Regions from separate parts of the Thalassotalea castellviae genome, predicted to be linked through region 1. Evidence: predicted binding sites of a transcription regulator. Region 1 holds the regulator's gene; each other region holds the start of a gene.
What was found. The regulator sigma-54, encoded in region 1, starts transcription at its own class of promoters, with help from an activator protein. The targets are predictions, from matches to a motif close to GTTGGCACGNNNNTNGNNT.
Positions count from the first base shown of each region.

Region 1 (4,119 bases):
TCTTTCATATAGTGTTATAGCAGCAAAAGTTGATTTGAATGAAGAAATCAAAATTGATGCTTCTAGACAAGCAGCTGATCTCAAAAATAAAATATTTAGTTACATTGATAATGTCATTATTACCCAAGGCTCTTTAACAATAAAAGCAGACCTAGTGCAAGTTGTGACAGAAGCCACGAGTAACGAAAAAACATATATTGCCAAAGGGCAACCAGCAACGTTCGAACAAATATTGGAAGACGGAACGCCTATTTATCTGCAAGCAAATGAAATTAAATATCAACCTGAAAAAAATACGGTGATGATTTCAGGAAATGCTGAACTTCGTCAAGAAGGCAGCAAAGTCAGTGGCACCACTATCAGTTATAATTTTTTGACCGAACAAGTACAGGCAAGCAGTGACGACAATGCTAGAGTACAAACGGTATTACAACCGAAAAACCTTGAGAAAAAAAAGTTAGATAAAAAATCGTTGGATAATAAAAATAAATGACCACTGCCACCTTAATTGCCAATAATTTGGCAAAAGCCTACAAAGGCCGAAAAGTCGTAAAGAACGTTGGTATGAAAGTGCAAGAAGGCCAAGTTGTCGGATTGCTCGGTCCAAATGGTGCCGGTAAAACAACTTCGTTTTATATGATAGTTGGTTTAGTCAATAGTGATAGCGGTTCAATCATCTTAAATGATGAAGATATTACTTTACTCCCTATGCATGAAAGAGCCCGAAAAGGTATCGGATACCTTCCACAGGAAGCTTCCATTTTCCGTAAGCTAACGGTTTATGAAAATATTATGGCGATTTTGCAAACCCGTAAAGATTTAGATGATATCAGTAGAGAAGAAAAGCTTGAGCATCTCGTTGAAGAATTTAATATAGGTCATATCAAAGATAATTTAGGCATGAGCTTATCCGGTGGCGAACGACGCCGAGTTGAAATTGCGAGAGCACTAGCGGCAGAGCCCAAATTTATCTTACTTGATGAGCCTTTTGCTGGCGTTGATCCAATTTCAGTAGGTGATATAAAAAAAATTATCCTACACTTAAAACAACGTGGCATTGGAATTTTAATCACAGATCACAATGTTCGTGAAACATTAGACGTTTGTGAGCATGCATATATTGTTAGTCACGGTGAATTAATCGCGGAAGGCAATGCAGATCAAATTCTTGCGAATCAACAAGTAAGAGATGTATACCTTGGTGAGCAATTCACGCTATAGTTACACAAAGCTTTGATAAAAAGTAAAAATCAATATGAAGCTAGAAAATAGGAAAATAATACGATAAATGCGCCCTAGTCTGCAGCTCCGAATAGGACAACAACTCACCATGACTCCACAATTGCAACAAGCGATTAAGCTTTTGCAATTGTCGACGTTGGATCTTCAGCAAGAAATCCAAGAAGCTCTTGAAAGTAATCCATTATTAGAAGTAGATGAATCAACCCCAAGTGACAATGATGCGCAATCGGATAACTTAGAAGAAGCATTTTCTGCTGGTGTAACAGAACAAAACACTAAAACATCCGACGGCAGTGAAGATTCAGCTCCTACTATCGATGAAATTAGTACAACGGAAGCTATGGATAAATCTGAGATCCCTGAAGAGCTCAACATAGACACTACCTGGGAAGAAAGCTACAGTGCTGGCGTTTCAAATACCGGTGCCAGTGCACCTGCTTCAGAAGATTATACTTATCAGGGCGAAACAACGGACTCCATTCAAGACCATTTACGCTGGCAAATGGAGTTAACGCCATTTTCAGAAACGGACCTTGCCATCGCGACGGCTATTATTGATGCCATCGATGATGCTGGCTATTTAAGAGTCAGTGTTGAAGAAATTCTTGAAGCGATGGGCAATGAAGAAGTTGAACTTGATGAAGTTGAAGCCGTACTTAAACGTATTAATATGTTTGATCCTGTTGGCGTTGGGGCTCGCTCTATCTCAGAATGTTTAACCATTCAATTAAATCAATTTGATAAAGAAACGCCTTGGTTAAAAGAAAGTAAGCTGATCATTAATGAATATATCGACTTATTAGGTAACCGAGATTATCGCCAAATCATGCGGAAAACGCGTTTAAAAGAAGATCAACTACGCGAAGTGATCAAGCTAATTCAATCGCTGGATCCAAGACCAGGTGATAGTGTCATTAAAGGTGATGATCAATATGTCATCCCTGATGTTTCGGTCGAAAAGAAAAATGGTCGTTGGATGGTTGAATTAAACCCAGATACAGCACCACGACTATCGGTTAATCAGCAATATGCCTCCATGGCACGAAATATGAAATCATCGACAGACAGTCAGTTTATACGTTCAAACCTACAAGAAGCTAAATGGTTTATTAAAAGCTTAGAAAGCCGAAATGATACATTGTTAAAAGTCTCTAACTGCATTGTACAACGCCAACAAGGCTTCTTTGAACACGGGCCAGAAGCAATGCGACCTATGGTACTCAATGATATTGCAGAAGCGGTAGATATGCATGAGTCCACTATTTCCCGTGTTACGACCCAAAAATATATGCATACACCTAGAGGAATCTTTGAATTAAAATATTTCTTCTCTAGCCACGTAAGCACAGAAAATGGTGGAGAATGTTCATCCACCGCAATTCGAGCTTTAATTAAAAAGTTGGTCGCTGCAGAAATTCCAGCCAAACCATTAAGTGATAGTAAAATGGCGGAATTACTTGCAGAACAAGGCATTAATGTCGCCAGAAGAACCATTGCCAAGTATCGAGAATCATTGTCAATTCCTCCTTCTAACCAACGAAAAAGTCTACTTTAACAACTAAATAAGGATCTAAGCTTATGCAAATTAATCTTGCTGGTCATCATGTTGAAATTACTGAAGCTTTACGTGAAAGTGTCAATACAAAATTTGCCAAGTTAGAACGACATTTTGATCATATAAATAATGTTCATGTGGTATTGACGGTAGAAAAGCTGAATCAAATTGCGGAAGCAACAGCCCACCTTAACGGAACAGAAATACACGCAAAAGCCGAAAATGCCGATATGTATGCTTCAATCGATGCTTTAGTTAATAAACTCGATAAACAAGTTTTAAAGTACAAAGGCAAAATCAACCAACATTAATCCATCGTCTATTTCAACACGAGCATTATGAAATTAACTGAACTTATTAACGAGAACTGCACCTTGTGTGCAGTTCATGCTACTAGCAAAAAGCGTATTTTAGAATTATTATGTGAAAAAGCTGCCGAGTCTTATACTGATTTTAACACTTATTCACTGCTTGAAAGTCTAATGGCACGTGAAAAAATGGGTTCAACTGGGATAGGTAATGGTATCGCGATCCCACACGGTAGATTAACTGATGGGGGTAAAGTCGTTGTCGTGATTGCCACAACAGAGTCTCCAATTGATTTTGATGCGATAGATAATAGACCCGTCGATATTTTTATTGCTTTATTCGTACCCGAAGAAAATTGTCAACAACATTTATCCACGCTACAAAGCATTGCACAAATTTTTAGTGATAAACAAACTTGCAAACTGGTCCGAAAATGTCACTCGAGTTCAGAGCTTTTCAATTTATTGAAAAATAATAACTAAACCTTAGTACCAAGGATTTCGACAATGAAACTCATCATCGTTAGTGGCCGTTCAGGATCAGGAAAAAGTGTCGCATTAAGAGTGCTGGAAGATTTAGGTTATTATTGTGTTGATAATATCCCTGTCAATCTTTTACCAGCTTTAACACATACGGTGATTAATGATTATGAAACCGTAGCGGTTAGCTTAGATGTTCGTAATTTACCGGCAGATCCTAATGATATTTCTGAAATTATCAATTACTTACCCAGTGCGGTAGATCTAAATATTGTTTATTTAGATGCGGATGATAACGACTTAATTAAACGTTTTAGCGAAACACGCCGCTTGCATCCATTGATCAAACAGAATATTGCGCTTGATCAAGCGATATCACTTGAGAAAAAACTGTTAGAGCCTATTTCAAGCCGTGCAAATTTATACATCAACACCAGTCAACTTACCCCTCATCAATTAGCGGATTTGATCAGAGAGCGAATTCTCGGTAAAACAACTGGCACTATGGTTGTGGTCTTTGAATCTTTTGGCTTT
Region 1 covers NZ_JAVRIF010000003.1:44,630-48,748, reverse strand. The annotation lists gene lptA (lipopolysaccharide transport periplasmic protein LptA) at 1-493, shown strand, start outside; gene lptB (LPS export ABC transporter ATP-binding protein) at 490-1,221, shown strand; gene RM573_RS06550 (RNA polymerase factor sigma-54) at 1,289-2,797, shown strand; gene hpf (ribosome hibernation promoting factor) at 2,821-3,108, shown strand; gene ptsN (PTS IIA-like nitrogen regulatory protein PtsN) at 3,136-3,588, shown strand; gene rapZ (RNase adapter RapZ) at 3,613-4,119, shown strand, end outside.

Region 2 (4,119 bases), on a different contig from region 1:
GGCGTTTGGCCGATAACAAGATAGTAATAAAGTTTAATTGCCGATAGGAATTAATTATGGCTATAAATATCAATAACTTGTCGAATAACAATCAAGTTAAACAAAAAGTTGATCAGCAAACCCAGGTTAAACAACAAGCAACACAAAGTTCAGTTGTTGCCGAACAAGCCAAGGTTGCCAGTAAAGATTCTGTTTCTATTACACCTCAAGCAAAACAATTAGGTGAATTACAGAAAAAAGCAAATGATGCGCCTGCCGTCAACCAAAAGAAAGTTGAGCAGTTGAAAAAAGCGATCATTTCGGGTGAATATAAAATTGACCCAGAAAAATTAGCAGCAAGTATTGCTGGCTTTGAGTTTAAACTTAATTAAAACTTTTTTTCAATCTGTGAAAGGATTTTTGTGTGACAACTGAAGCAACTAATTTGAGTCTAGTTGAAAAGCAATTAATGCAATTACAACAATTAGAAATAATAATAGATCGCGAAAAAGATGTATTACAAAAACAAGATCCTGACAAATTACTAGAAATTACTGACGAAAAAAATCACTTACTCGTAGCAATTCAAACTCTTGATCAACAGTTTGAGCAAAGTATTTTGTTTAAACAAGAGAAATCTCAAGGACTGTACGAAGAGCAATTAAGTTTGATTGAAGAAATATTGTTACGTTGCAAAGACAAGAATCATGTCAATGGCCAAATCATTGCGCAATCTCAATTGGCAGTAGAGCGTATGAAAACCTCTCTGCTCCATAGCCATAATAAGTCTTCAATGACTTATGATAGCAAAGGTAAAACAAGTGGTGGTTTAAGTAGTTTAGACCTCAAAGCTTAATAACTTTCCTTTTTAAACTTTATAAAAAAACGCCAGTATTTACTGGCGTTTTTTCGTTGTCTGAGCAGTACGAAAGTTCGTTAATAATATCGAACTTCTTTAATTTCTTTATGATGACTTGAGGCAATATATAATTCATAAACGTCTTTAAAATCCAAATGAAGCTCTGTTGTATAAGTATCGCCAACAGGATAACTTTTTATCACTTTTGCCCCACGGATAACCCCTTGCACTGACGTTTTAAACTCTTGATCATTTAATATTAAGTTAGACATAGACGTTGAACTATTAATTTGTTGCCCATACACTTGTTCGGCAAGTTCAGCATACGCGGCAATTTTTGAGGCATTAATGGCCATTAACATCCGTTGAGTTTCATTATTCGATTTTTGTAAGCTGATTGGAGCCTGGCCTATTGCAGTAATCACCGGAAAACTTTCAGGCTTTATCGTTTGCCATTGCACATGCTTATCATAAATCGTACTGCAACTCGTTAATGTAAGAATAGTAATTCCCAATAACGCAACTTTCTGTAATGAATTAATCATAAAGTTTACCTTTTATTGATGAATTTCAACTGCACGAGCATCTTCAGTCAACATGTCACTTTTACGTAAAATCATACCGTCTTTTATTCTAACGTTTTCATCTCGATGCAATTCATCACCGACAACCCAATTGGGAATAAAAGACTGGGCGGTAGCAACAACAACCCTTGATTGCATACCAATCATTCTGGCATTAACCAAAATACCATTTTCTTGCTTCATCATGGTACCTGTAACTACATAGTCAATAATTTGGCGTTCTGGTAATTCTTTCCAATCGCGACTAAAAACATAATCGCCATCTTTCGTCACACGAATATGGCCAGTGGTTTTGAAGTCCACTAAGATAAGTCCATGACGTTGCAGTTCATGTACAAAACTTTCTGAAAGTTGATTCCCTAACCAGTTAGTCGACTCTAAATCTTTTAGATCAACAAATGAGGCAACGGCTATAGGTGTTTGAGGATTTACAAAGGAGCTGCTTTCAAGCATTTGATAAGCTAATCCTTTTACAACATCGTTAATCGCATGCTTTGGCAGTTCATAACTATCTATTTCACTCTTTTCTTGTTGTGAAATTCGATAAAAGTCATCATCAGATGAAAGCATACTGCAGGATACCAAAGTTGGTACCACTAAAACTAATAGCCAATTTTTCATTAGGCGCCCCTCAATTACAACGCGATATTTTAGGTTTTACAAAGCATAAATTAAGCCAACTTTCACAACTCTACTTTTAGGCATAAAAAGTGCATACGTTAGGTTAATTAAAATATTCTCCGTGGTTTAAAGTCGAGATAGTTATGCGCAGCTTAATTTTTATCATATTTACCGCTATTTTCAGTGTGCCATCGTTTGCACAATGGTATGAAACACAAGGGCATGCAATCATCAATAGCTCTAAAATGCAGGCAAGAACTAAAGCCATTGAAAATGCACTAAAAAAAGCATTGTTAGTTGCGGGGGCTTCTGTATCAAGTGTCCAACAAGTCGTTAATGGCCTATTAATGCAAGATGAGATCAATATTAGAGCCAGTGGTGAAGTAAATTCATTTGAACTAATTGATGAACTATATAGTGGTAATGTGGTAACTGTCACTATTCGTGCAGATATTTTCCCTAAAGAACGGCAATGTTTCTCCGCTGATTATCGTAAATCCTTATTAATTACTAAAAGTCATATTAAAAACCGGGAACAAGCCAATATTGGTGGTATTTATTCACTAGATAAAGTACTTGTTAAAAGACTTGCGAAAAAAATAAATGCTGACGGTTTATATTTAGACACTAAACTTGCACTAAAAAACAATACGGAATTTTCACGTTATAACAATAGCTTACAAGCAGATAAAATAAAAAAACTGACGATGTCTCTATCAGATCTCAGTGGCAGTCAATATGTATTATTTTCTGAAATTAACGATATTTCTTTTGCGAACGTAGAAAATAATAGTTGGCAATTTTGGCAAGAAGATATTTACGATCGTCATTTTAATTTTAGTATCTATATATACAATGGCAGTAATGGCGAACTAGTATTTAATCAAAATTACAAAAACTCTGCGCCTTGGCATTACTCTATTAGAGATCAAATAGACGTTAACTCTAACACCTTTTGGCAAGGTGAATATGGCAATATTATCAATCAAACTTTAAATGCCGTGATCACAGACATTGATGACAATATGATGTGCCAACCCACCAGAGGGAAAATAGTGAAGGTTTCTGGTAATGAAGTGATGATCAACCTTGGCAAACGCCAAGGAGTAAAAGAAGGTGATGAGTTTTCTTTATTACACACCAAAAATATCACCTCTGATTTAGGAAAGGTTTACGCGGGCTTTAATATTAGTCCTTTTACAGTAAAAATAATCCAAGTATCTGAGGAAAGTGCGTTAGCCGTATCATCAAAAGGTGAAATGCTCGATAATATACAACAAGACGATTTAGCGGTTAGGTATTAAAACTACGATTGTTATGATCTCCCCCACTAGTTTCTCGATTTTGTAGAATAAAATGGTTCAACTGCATTTCATTCTACAAAGTCATTTTACTTTCCCGCGCAAGAAAAATATTATTAGCCTAATTCATTTTAAATAAAACCTACGTCCTCATAGTTTAACTGGATAAAACTGCGGCCTCCTAAGCTGCTGCTCCAGGTTCGAGTCCTGGTGAGGACGCCACTTGCTTTTGATTATTTGAAAGATTTACCAATGCCTTTTAACGATTATAAAATGGCGAATATCTGATAAAAGGAAGTATTCATTTCCTAGCAAGGAACTTTCAGCCGCAAACATTATTTTATTGAAAAAAAAAACCCCGTAAGTACGAGGTTTCATTTACATTCACTCGAAAACTAATTCGATTGTTCTGTCGTTACGTCCGTGTCTCCAGCTACTGAGGTATTACTCAATATGGCTGACAACGCTAATACAAGTACGGCAAATATTACGGTTGTCAGTTTTATCCCTTTCGAAGACGATTTGTTCATTATAGATCCTGCCAGCAAGGAATATTTTTATTATTAAATTTTACTGCGGTTAAAACTTATACGATTCAGATTGCTATTTCAATGATTTTAATAGAAAAAGTAAAAAATGAGCCACTTTTTATTCTATTGCAAGGCAGCACCACCTATTTATCCATGAATGTTTGACGAAAACAGAACATCGCAAACACCTCAGTATTTACCGTAATAATTGAGCCCTTGAAAGTGTTGCACTTATTTAGTCATGA
Region 2 covers NZ_JAVRIF010000002.1:222,181-226,299, forward strand. The annotation lists gene flgM (flagellar biosynthesis anti-sigma factor FlgM) at 57-371, shown strand; gene RM573_RS04715 (flagella synthesis protein FlgN) at 404-835, shown strand; gene RM573_RS04720 (LPP20 family lipoprotein) at 916-1,383, opposite strand; gene RM573_RS04725 (FlgO family outer membrane protein) at 1,396-2,043, opposite strand; gene RM573_RS04730 (flagella assembly protein FlgT) at 2,187-3,347, shown strand; tRNA gene RM573_RS04735 (tRNA-Arg) at 3,491-3,566, shown strand; gene RM573_RS04740 (hypothetical protein) at 3,740-3,874, opposite strand.
Region 2: a site for sigma-54 is predicted at 2,085-2,103, ahead of RM573_RS04725 (FlgO family outer membrane protein). Genes of this name have one in related genera too.

Region 3 (4,119 bases), on a different contig from region 1:
GCACCTTTTTAATGCTTAATTAGCTCGAATTACTGAGGCTCTATGCATATAAAAGGTTACTGGTTCAGAAGATGCAATTACCTTGCCTTTATCGTTAATTAAATCCATTTTTAATTGATGTTCTCCACGTTCAACATTTCGTAAGACAAACATTGAGTGGGTTTGTGGTTTTTCGTAGGGCTGGTTATCAAGTTTCAATTGTATTTTTAACCCTTGTTTAAAAATAGGTTTAATACGACCAGACACATATACAGAACCAGTGTTATCTCTGATTGTTGCATTGTTTGCTGGTTGAGATATTTCTACTTGATATTTTTCTTCGATGGTTTTGGGATTGATATCTAAAATGGAAGTGTCGATGGAGGAAGACATATTATTCGGTTCTTTAACGTCTACTTCTTCTGCGCCAGGTTTGGGGCTATCAGAATACACTAAAACACCGTCGGCATTGCGCCAAACGTAAATTTTAGTCGAAGTAGCTGATATTGGTAACGAAATCACAATTGTTAAAATCATGACAACGAATAATTTCAAATTAGTCAAATAAATCCCTTACTTAATCGATATACCCTTAATCTATCAAATTATATAATTTTCGCCACAAAAAAAGCTCACCAGAGTGAGCTTTTTAATCTTAATGACTTTTAAATGTAGATTAAACGCTATAATACATTGAAAATTCAACAGGGTGAGTTGATGTATTTAATAACTCACAATCTGCTCGTTTAAGCTCAATATATGCATCAATCATATCATCATCCATCACCCCACCAGCAGTTAAAAACTCGCGGTCTGCTTCTAATGCATCAAGAGCATCAGTTAATGAAGTAGCAACTTGTGGAATTGATAATGCTTCCTCAGCTGGAAGGTCATATAAATCTTTATCCATTGCATCACCAGGGTGAATTTTGTTTTTGATACCGTCAAGACCAGCCATTAACAAAGCAGAGAATGCTAAGTAAGGGTTTGCAGCTGGATCTGGGAAGCGTACTTCAATACGAGCAGCTTTTGGAGATGGTACTACTGGAATACGAATCGATGCAGAACGGTTAGCTGCTGAGTAAGCAAGCATAATTGGCGCTTCAAAGTGAGGCACTAAACGTTTGTATGAGTTAGTTGCTGGGTTAGTAAATGCGTTTAATGCTTTAGCGTGTTTAATAATACCGCCAATGTAATAAAGCGCCATTTCAGATAATCCGCCGTACTTATCACCAGAGAATAAGTTTACACCATCTTTTGCTAAAGATTGATGAACATGCATACCAGAACCGTTATCACCAACTAATGGCTTCGGCATGAAAGTCGCTGTTTTACCATAGGCGTGTGCAACGTTATGAACAACATACTTGTAAATTTGAACTTCATCAGCTTTTAATACCATCGTGTTAAAACGACATGCGATCTCATTTTGACCACAAGTGGCAACTTCATGGTGATGTGCTTCAACAACTAAGCCCATTTCTTCCATAACAGTACACATTGCAGAACGAATATCTTGTGAAGAATCTACTGGAGAAACAGGGAAGTAACCACCTTTAAGACCAGGACGATGGCCCATATTGCCTTCTTCATATTCAGTACCAGAATTCCAAACCGCTTCTTTATCATCAACTTTGAAGAAAGAACCACTGATATCCGTATGGAAACGGACGTCATCAAATAAGAAAAATTCAGGCTCTGGACCAATTAAAACTGTATCTGCAATGCCTGTTGAGCGTAAATATTCTTCTGCACGTTTCGCCACAGAACGAGGATCACGGCTATAACCTTGCATAGTATCTGGTTCGACGACATCACAACGAACATTTAATGTTACAGCATCTGTGAATGGGTCTAAAACTGCTGAAGCTGGATCAGGCATTAAAACCATGTCAGATTTGTTGATACCTTTCCAGCCTTGAATTGAAGAGCCGTCAAACATTTTACCATCTTCGAAGAAGTCTTCATCTACTTGGTGATGAGGAATCGAAACGTGTTGTTCTTTACCTTTCGAATCAGTAAAACGTAAATCAACGAATTTTACATCGTTTTCTTTGATTAAATCTAATACTGCTTGTGACATTGAGTGTCTCCAGTGAAGTTATCGTAAATAATTAAATGCAAGGCATTATGTTTATGTTTCGTTATAAGCGATTATCATGCCAAGCATTAAATGATTAAAAAACAACTGGTTAGCTATTTTAAGGTTAATGGTTAGCACCATATTGGTGCGGTCAATGTTCTTTATTGGTGCATGAAAGTGTTGTGGATCATATTGGGGTATTCTAGTTCATAGATTAAATAGGGGGCTAATATTTTAGTTGTCGCTATAGCGGCAATAATCCTGTATAATCCGCGCCCAATTATAGCCCTATGAGCAAAAGCCCGTGTTAGAGAAATTACGTAATGTAGCGATTATCGCCCACGTTGACCATGGTAAAACGACCTTGGTTGATAAACTATTAGATCAGTCAGGCACACTTGACGCAAGAAATGGTCTTGAAGAACGTGTCATGGATTCAAACGATATCGAAAAAGAACGTGGTATCACTATCCTTGCTAAAAATACTGCCATCAACTGGAACGATTATCGTGTAAATATCGTTGATACTCCTGGCCATGCTGATTTTGGTGGTGAAGTTGAGCGTGTGATGTCAATGGTTGACTCAGTGCTTCTTATTGTTGATGCGCAAGAAGGCCCAATGCCGCAAACACGCTTTGTCACGAAAAAAGCTTTTGCACAAGGGTTAAAGCCAATTGTCGTTATTAACAAAATTGATAAGCCTGGTGCTCGTCCTGAATGGGTAATGGACCAAGTTTTTGATTTGTTCGATAATTTAGGTGCTAGCGATGATCAATTAGATTTCCAAGTGGTATATGCTTCAGCAATAAATGGCTGGGCTTCAATGGAAGAAGGTGAAGTTGGCACCGATATGACGCCACTTTTCCAAACGATTGTTGATCAAGTTCCACCACCAAATGCAGATCAAGATGGTGCGTTTCAAATGCAAATATCACAACTTGATTACAGTTCATATCTAGGTGTTATTGGTGTTGGACGTATTACTCGTGGCTCTGTAAAACCAAACCAACAAGTTACTGTTGAAGGCGCAAATGGTAAACTTCATAACGGTAAAGTGGGTAAAGTATTTGGTTATTTAGGCCTTGAACGTCATGAAACAGATATCGCACATGCTGGTGATATCATAGCGATTACGGGATTAGGTGAACTCAAGATTTCTGACACAATTTGTTGTCCAAATGAAGTTGATGCATTACCACCATTGTCTGTTGATGAACCAACAATCAACATGACATTCCAAGTAAATACTTCACCGTTTTCAGGTCAAGAAGGGAAGTATGTCACGTCGCGTAATATTAAAGATCGTTTAGATAAAGAGCTTGTACATAACGTAGCATTACGTGTTGAACAGTTAGACGATCCTGACAAATTTAAAGTTTCAGGCCGTGGTGAACTTCACTTAGGTATTTTAATAGAAAATATGCGTCGTGAAGGCTACGAATTAGCTGTTTCTCGTCCTGAAGTAATCATGCGTGAAGTTGATGGTCAAATAGAAGAACCTTATGAAACTGTTACTATTGATGTAGAAGAAGAGCATCAAGGTACCATCATGGAAAAAATGGGTGTTCGTAAAGCTGAACTAACAGATATGGCGCCTGATGGTAAAGGCCGTATCCGTATGGACTTTATCATGCCGAGTCGCGGTTTAATCGGTTTCCAAACTGAGTTTATGACTATTACTTCTGGTTCTGGCTTGATCTACCATACTTTCTTAAAATATGGTCCACATAAAGGCGGAGATATTGGTCAACGTTTAAATGGTGTGATGATTGCTAATGCCACTGGTAAGGCGTTAACTAACGCATTATTTAACTTACAATCTCGCGGTCGTATGTTAATTGGACATGGTTTAGATATTTATGAAGGTCAAATTATCGGTATTCATTCACGCGATAATGACTTAACAGTAAATGCGCTTAAAGGTAAGCAATTAACAAACGTACGTTCATCAGGTACGGATGAAGCACAAACTTTAACGCCACCAATCATTATGTCGTTAGAACAAGCGTTAGAATTTATCGATAATGATGAGTTAGTAGAAGTTACACCAGATAGTA
Region 3 covers NZ_JAVRIF010000011.1:116,798-120,916, reverse strand. The annotation lists gene RM573_RS16255 (DUF4124 domain-containing protein) at 16-543, opposite strand; gene glnA (glutamate--ammonia ligase) at 656-2,062, opposite strand; gene typA (translational GTPase TypA) at 2,367-4,119, shown strand, end outside.
Region 3: a site for sigma-54 is predicted at 2,128-2,146, ahead of glnA (glutamate--ammonia ligase). Genes of this name have one in related genera too.

Region 4 (4,119 bases), 260 kb from region 1:
AAAGAAGGAAATAATAAAAAAATTACCATTTTAACAGCTACTTCTGGTGATACTGGTGCTGCCGTAGCACATGCTTTTCATGGTATAGATAACATTCGTGTTGTGATTATGTATCCAAAAGGAAAAATCAGTTTATTACAAGAGAAAATGTTCACGACGCTTGGTGGCAATATTGAAACAATCGCTGTTGATGGAGATTTTGATGATTGCCAAGCGCTAGTCAAACAATCTTTTGATGATAAAGCGTTAAAAGAGGCAATTGGATTAAATTCTGCCAATTCTATCAATATTAGTCGTTTACTTGCGCAAATTTGTTATTACTTTGAAGCTGTCGCTCAACTGTATCGTCAAAAAGGTGCTGCGGCCCTAGACAATATTGTTTTTTCTGTGCCAAGTGGTAATTTTGGTAATTTAACGGCAGGTTTATTTGCTAAAGCGATGGGGTTACCTATTAAACGTTTTATCGCGGCAACAAACGCTAATGATACAGTTCCGCGTTATTTAAAAACCGGCGAATGGTCACCGAATGAAACAGTCGCCACAATGTCTAATGCGATGGATGTAAGCAACCCGAATAACTGGCCTCGTGTCGAGTTTATGTTGAAGTCTGGTTTAGTCGAGAAAGATTGTGTCAGCTCGGTTTCTATCGATGAAGAGCAAACACAAATGACGGTAATTGGTTTAGCAAAACTTGGTTATATTAGTGAGCCTCATGCTGCAGTTGCATATAAAGCATTACAATATAATGCTACTGATGAGGAGTTTGGGGTGTTTTTAGGTACCGCTCACCCAGCTAAATTTAAAGAAGTTGTTGAAAGTACTTTAGGTCAACCGATTGGTTTACCTAAAGAATTAGCTGATTGTGCGTCTGAGACTATTCTTTCGGTTGAACAAAGTACTGAGTTTAACGATTTAAGACAGTATTTATTAGCAAAAGCATAAATTTTTATTTATTTAAAACTTGATACGTTAAACTAAGGGCACTGTTAAATAACTGCCCTTTTTTTATGTCTGAAATTTTACCGCAATGGCACGCGATAATTACGCGCGAAAGTAATAAACCATACTTTATTGAATTACAAAAAAACTTGGCAAAGCAAAGAAAAGATCATGCCATTTTTCCACCAGAAAAAGATGTCTTTAATGCGTTTACTTATTGTGATTTGGCTGATATTAAAGTCGTTATTATCGGTCAAGATCCATATCATGGCGTTGGAAAAGATAATCAACCTCAAGCCCATGGCTTGGCCTTTTCAGTAAATCCTAACATTAAAGTTCCACCATCTTTAGCGAATATTTACAAAGAGCTAGTAACAGATATTGACGGTTTTGAAATCCCCGAACATGGCAATCTTGTTGAGTGGGCAAAGCAAGGGGTATTATTGCTTAATACGGTGTTAACGGTTAAGCAAGGCCAAGCGCATGCTCATGCTAAATTAGGCTGGGAAAAATTCACTGATGCTATTATTGACGAAATTAATCAAAAAAATACTGGGTGTTGCTTTTTGTTATGGGGCAGCCATGCTCAGAAAAAAGGCCGTAATATTAATCTTAACAAGCATTGCGTTTTAACCTCAGTGCATCCGTCTCCGTTATCGGCTTATCGTGGTTTTTTTGGTTGTGGGCACTTCTCAAAAGCTAATGCTTGGTTGGCAAAAAATAATAACAACATTATTAATTGGCAATTACAAAATAACAGCCAATAAAAAAGGCTTCATTAGAAGCCTTTTCAAATAAAATGATATTACACTTAAACTTGTTTTTGCTTACGTGATAACCCTAAGCATGCTAAAGCTAAGCCAAAAATAGCAACACTTGTCGGCTCTGGCACGCTAACACTTTGTGAAACTAACCATGCACCAGCATTACCTTGATCAGCAGTTGAAACATGCGTGTCATTACAACAACTATAATGGATATACATACCACCATTTGCAGTATGTAACCAATCTGAAGAGGCAATCGTTGGATCAGCAACTAAATCTAATACGAGCTTGGCACCACCAGCTAGAAAGTTGTGTGAAGTTGTGGATGTCACAGTTTCACCTGTGATGTTTGAAAATAACTGGTTTAATTGTGCTGTTGTTGCCAATACCCAAGTACGGCCATTAAAAGTAACGCCAGCACCAAAGTAGCTGCTGGTATTTGCCGCCATTATATCAATATCAAGGAAGTCTAATCCTTGCGCCGTATCAGTTGTATAATCATTGTAATCAATGATTGTAGCTTGAGACGAAAATGCGCAGATTAATAGCGTAAATAAAGCAATAGACTTTTTAATAGATTGGATAAACATGTTGTTTTCCTTTTTTAAACATTATTGTTATCTATGTGTTTCAAAGCATAATTCAAGCCAATACTGTAAGTGACTGTTATGTATGTGTTTATTGGTTTATGGCGATTTAAGAAAGCACAGAGTGTAAAAAAAACAGACATTCAATTCTTCTGAAATAATTTTCTAATTTAATAATGATGTAGGTGTTTTTGTAGGTATATAAAACTATAAAATAGATTAAATAGAAATTTATTTGCTATTAATTGTTTTTATATTGGTTTTACTTGCTCCTTTAATAAGGGTTGATAGAATATATCGAATGTTTTACTTGGTTTTGGTGTTGTTATGTCTTTAGAAAATTACTTTATTCCCTTTCGTCGTCATGTCATAGGTAATGATTTATCTCATCAAATTAATGGTCAAAACCTCGCAATTATCTATGCTGATTGGACGGCGAGCGGCCGTTTATATCAACCAATTGAAGATTATATAACCAATACGCTTGGTCCTTATGTTGCTAATACTCATACTGAAACCAACCTTACAGGCAGTGCGATGACGCATGCTTATCATGAGGCGCAACATGTTATTAAAAAGCACGTTAATGCTTGTAGCAATGATGTGTTAATTACGGCTGAAGCCGGTATGACTGGAGTGATCAATAAATTTCAACGTATTTTAGGTTTACGTATTCCTGAGCGTATGCAAGAACAAGTGAGCTTTAATGAAATTGATAAGCCTGTCGTTTTTATCACTCATATGGAGCATCATTCTAATCAAACGTCTTGGTATGAATGCGATGTTACTTTGGAGATCATAGATCCTGACAGCAACGGCTTACCATCATTAGAGCATTTACAAACATTATTAGAAGAGTATCGAGACAGAAAAGTCAAAATAGGCTCTTTTTCCGCCTGTTCAAATGTTACGGGGATCAAGACTCCTTATTATCAACTCGCTGAAATAATGCATGAACATAATGGCTTGTGCTTTGTTGATTTTGCTTGTTCAGCGCCATATGTTGATATTGATATGCATCCGACAAACCCTAAACAAGCTCTTGATGCCATTTATTTCTCACCTCACAAATTTCTTGGTGGTCCGGGGAGTTCAGGCGTTTTAGTGTTTAATAAATCCTTGTATAAAAATAAAGTCCCTGATCATCCAGGTGGCGGAACGGTGACATGGACGAACCCTTGGGGAGAGCATAGTTTTTTCGATGATATCGCTTTACGTGAAGACGGTGGCACCCCAGGATTTTTACAATGTATTCGTACCGCTTTAGCGATTAAAGTAAAGGAGGCGATGGGGGTAAAAAATATTGCCTTGCGTGAAAAAGAAATTACAGATTATGTGATGGATAATTTAAGTAAAAATGAACGTGTAGTGATGTTAGAGCCAAACATGAAAGACCGTTTAGCGATAGTGTCATTTTACGTACTGGGAGCGCATTACAATTTAGTGGTTCGAATCCTTAATGATCGCTTTGGCGTGCAAACGCGTGGCGGTTGTTCTTGTGCTGGGACCTATGGTCATATACTCCTTAATGTTGATCATGATACTTCGAATAAAATCACTAAGAAAATTAACTCGGGGGATTACGCGGAAAAACCGGGTTGGATCCGCGCATCTTTTCATCCAACTATGTCGAATAAAGAAATTGAATTTGTCGTCGATGCTATTCATCAAGTTACTGAAAATATTGACCAATGGAGCCAAGAATATCGCTTTAATCCAGCGACAGGCGATTTTGAACATTGTCATTTAGCGGTTGAGTTTCCAGAACTTAAAGGGTTTGATCCGATGCATTCGTGTTCAGTGAATAAAGCTAACCCTTCAATTTT
Region 4 covers NZ_JAVRIF010000003.1:302,911-307,029, forward strand. The annotation lists gene thrC (threonine synthase) at 1-942, shown strand, start outside; gene ung (uracil-DNA glycosylase) at 1,008-1,706, shown strand; gene RM573_RS07655 (PEP-CTERM sorting domain-containing protein) at 1,751-2,296, opposite strand; gene RM573_RS07660 (aminotransferase class V-fold PLP-dependent enzyme) at 2,621-4,119, shown strand, end outside.
Region 4: a site for sigma-54 is predicted at 2,340-2,358, ahead of RM573_RS07655 (PEP-CTERM sorting domain-containing protein). Genes of this name have one in related genera too.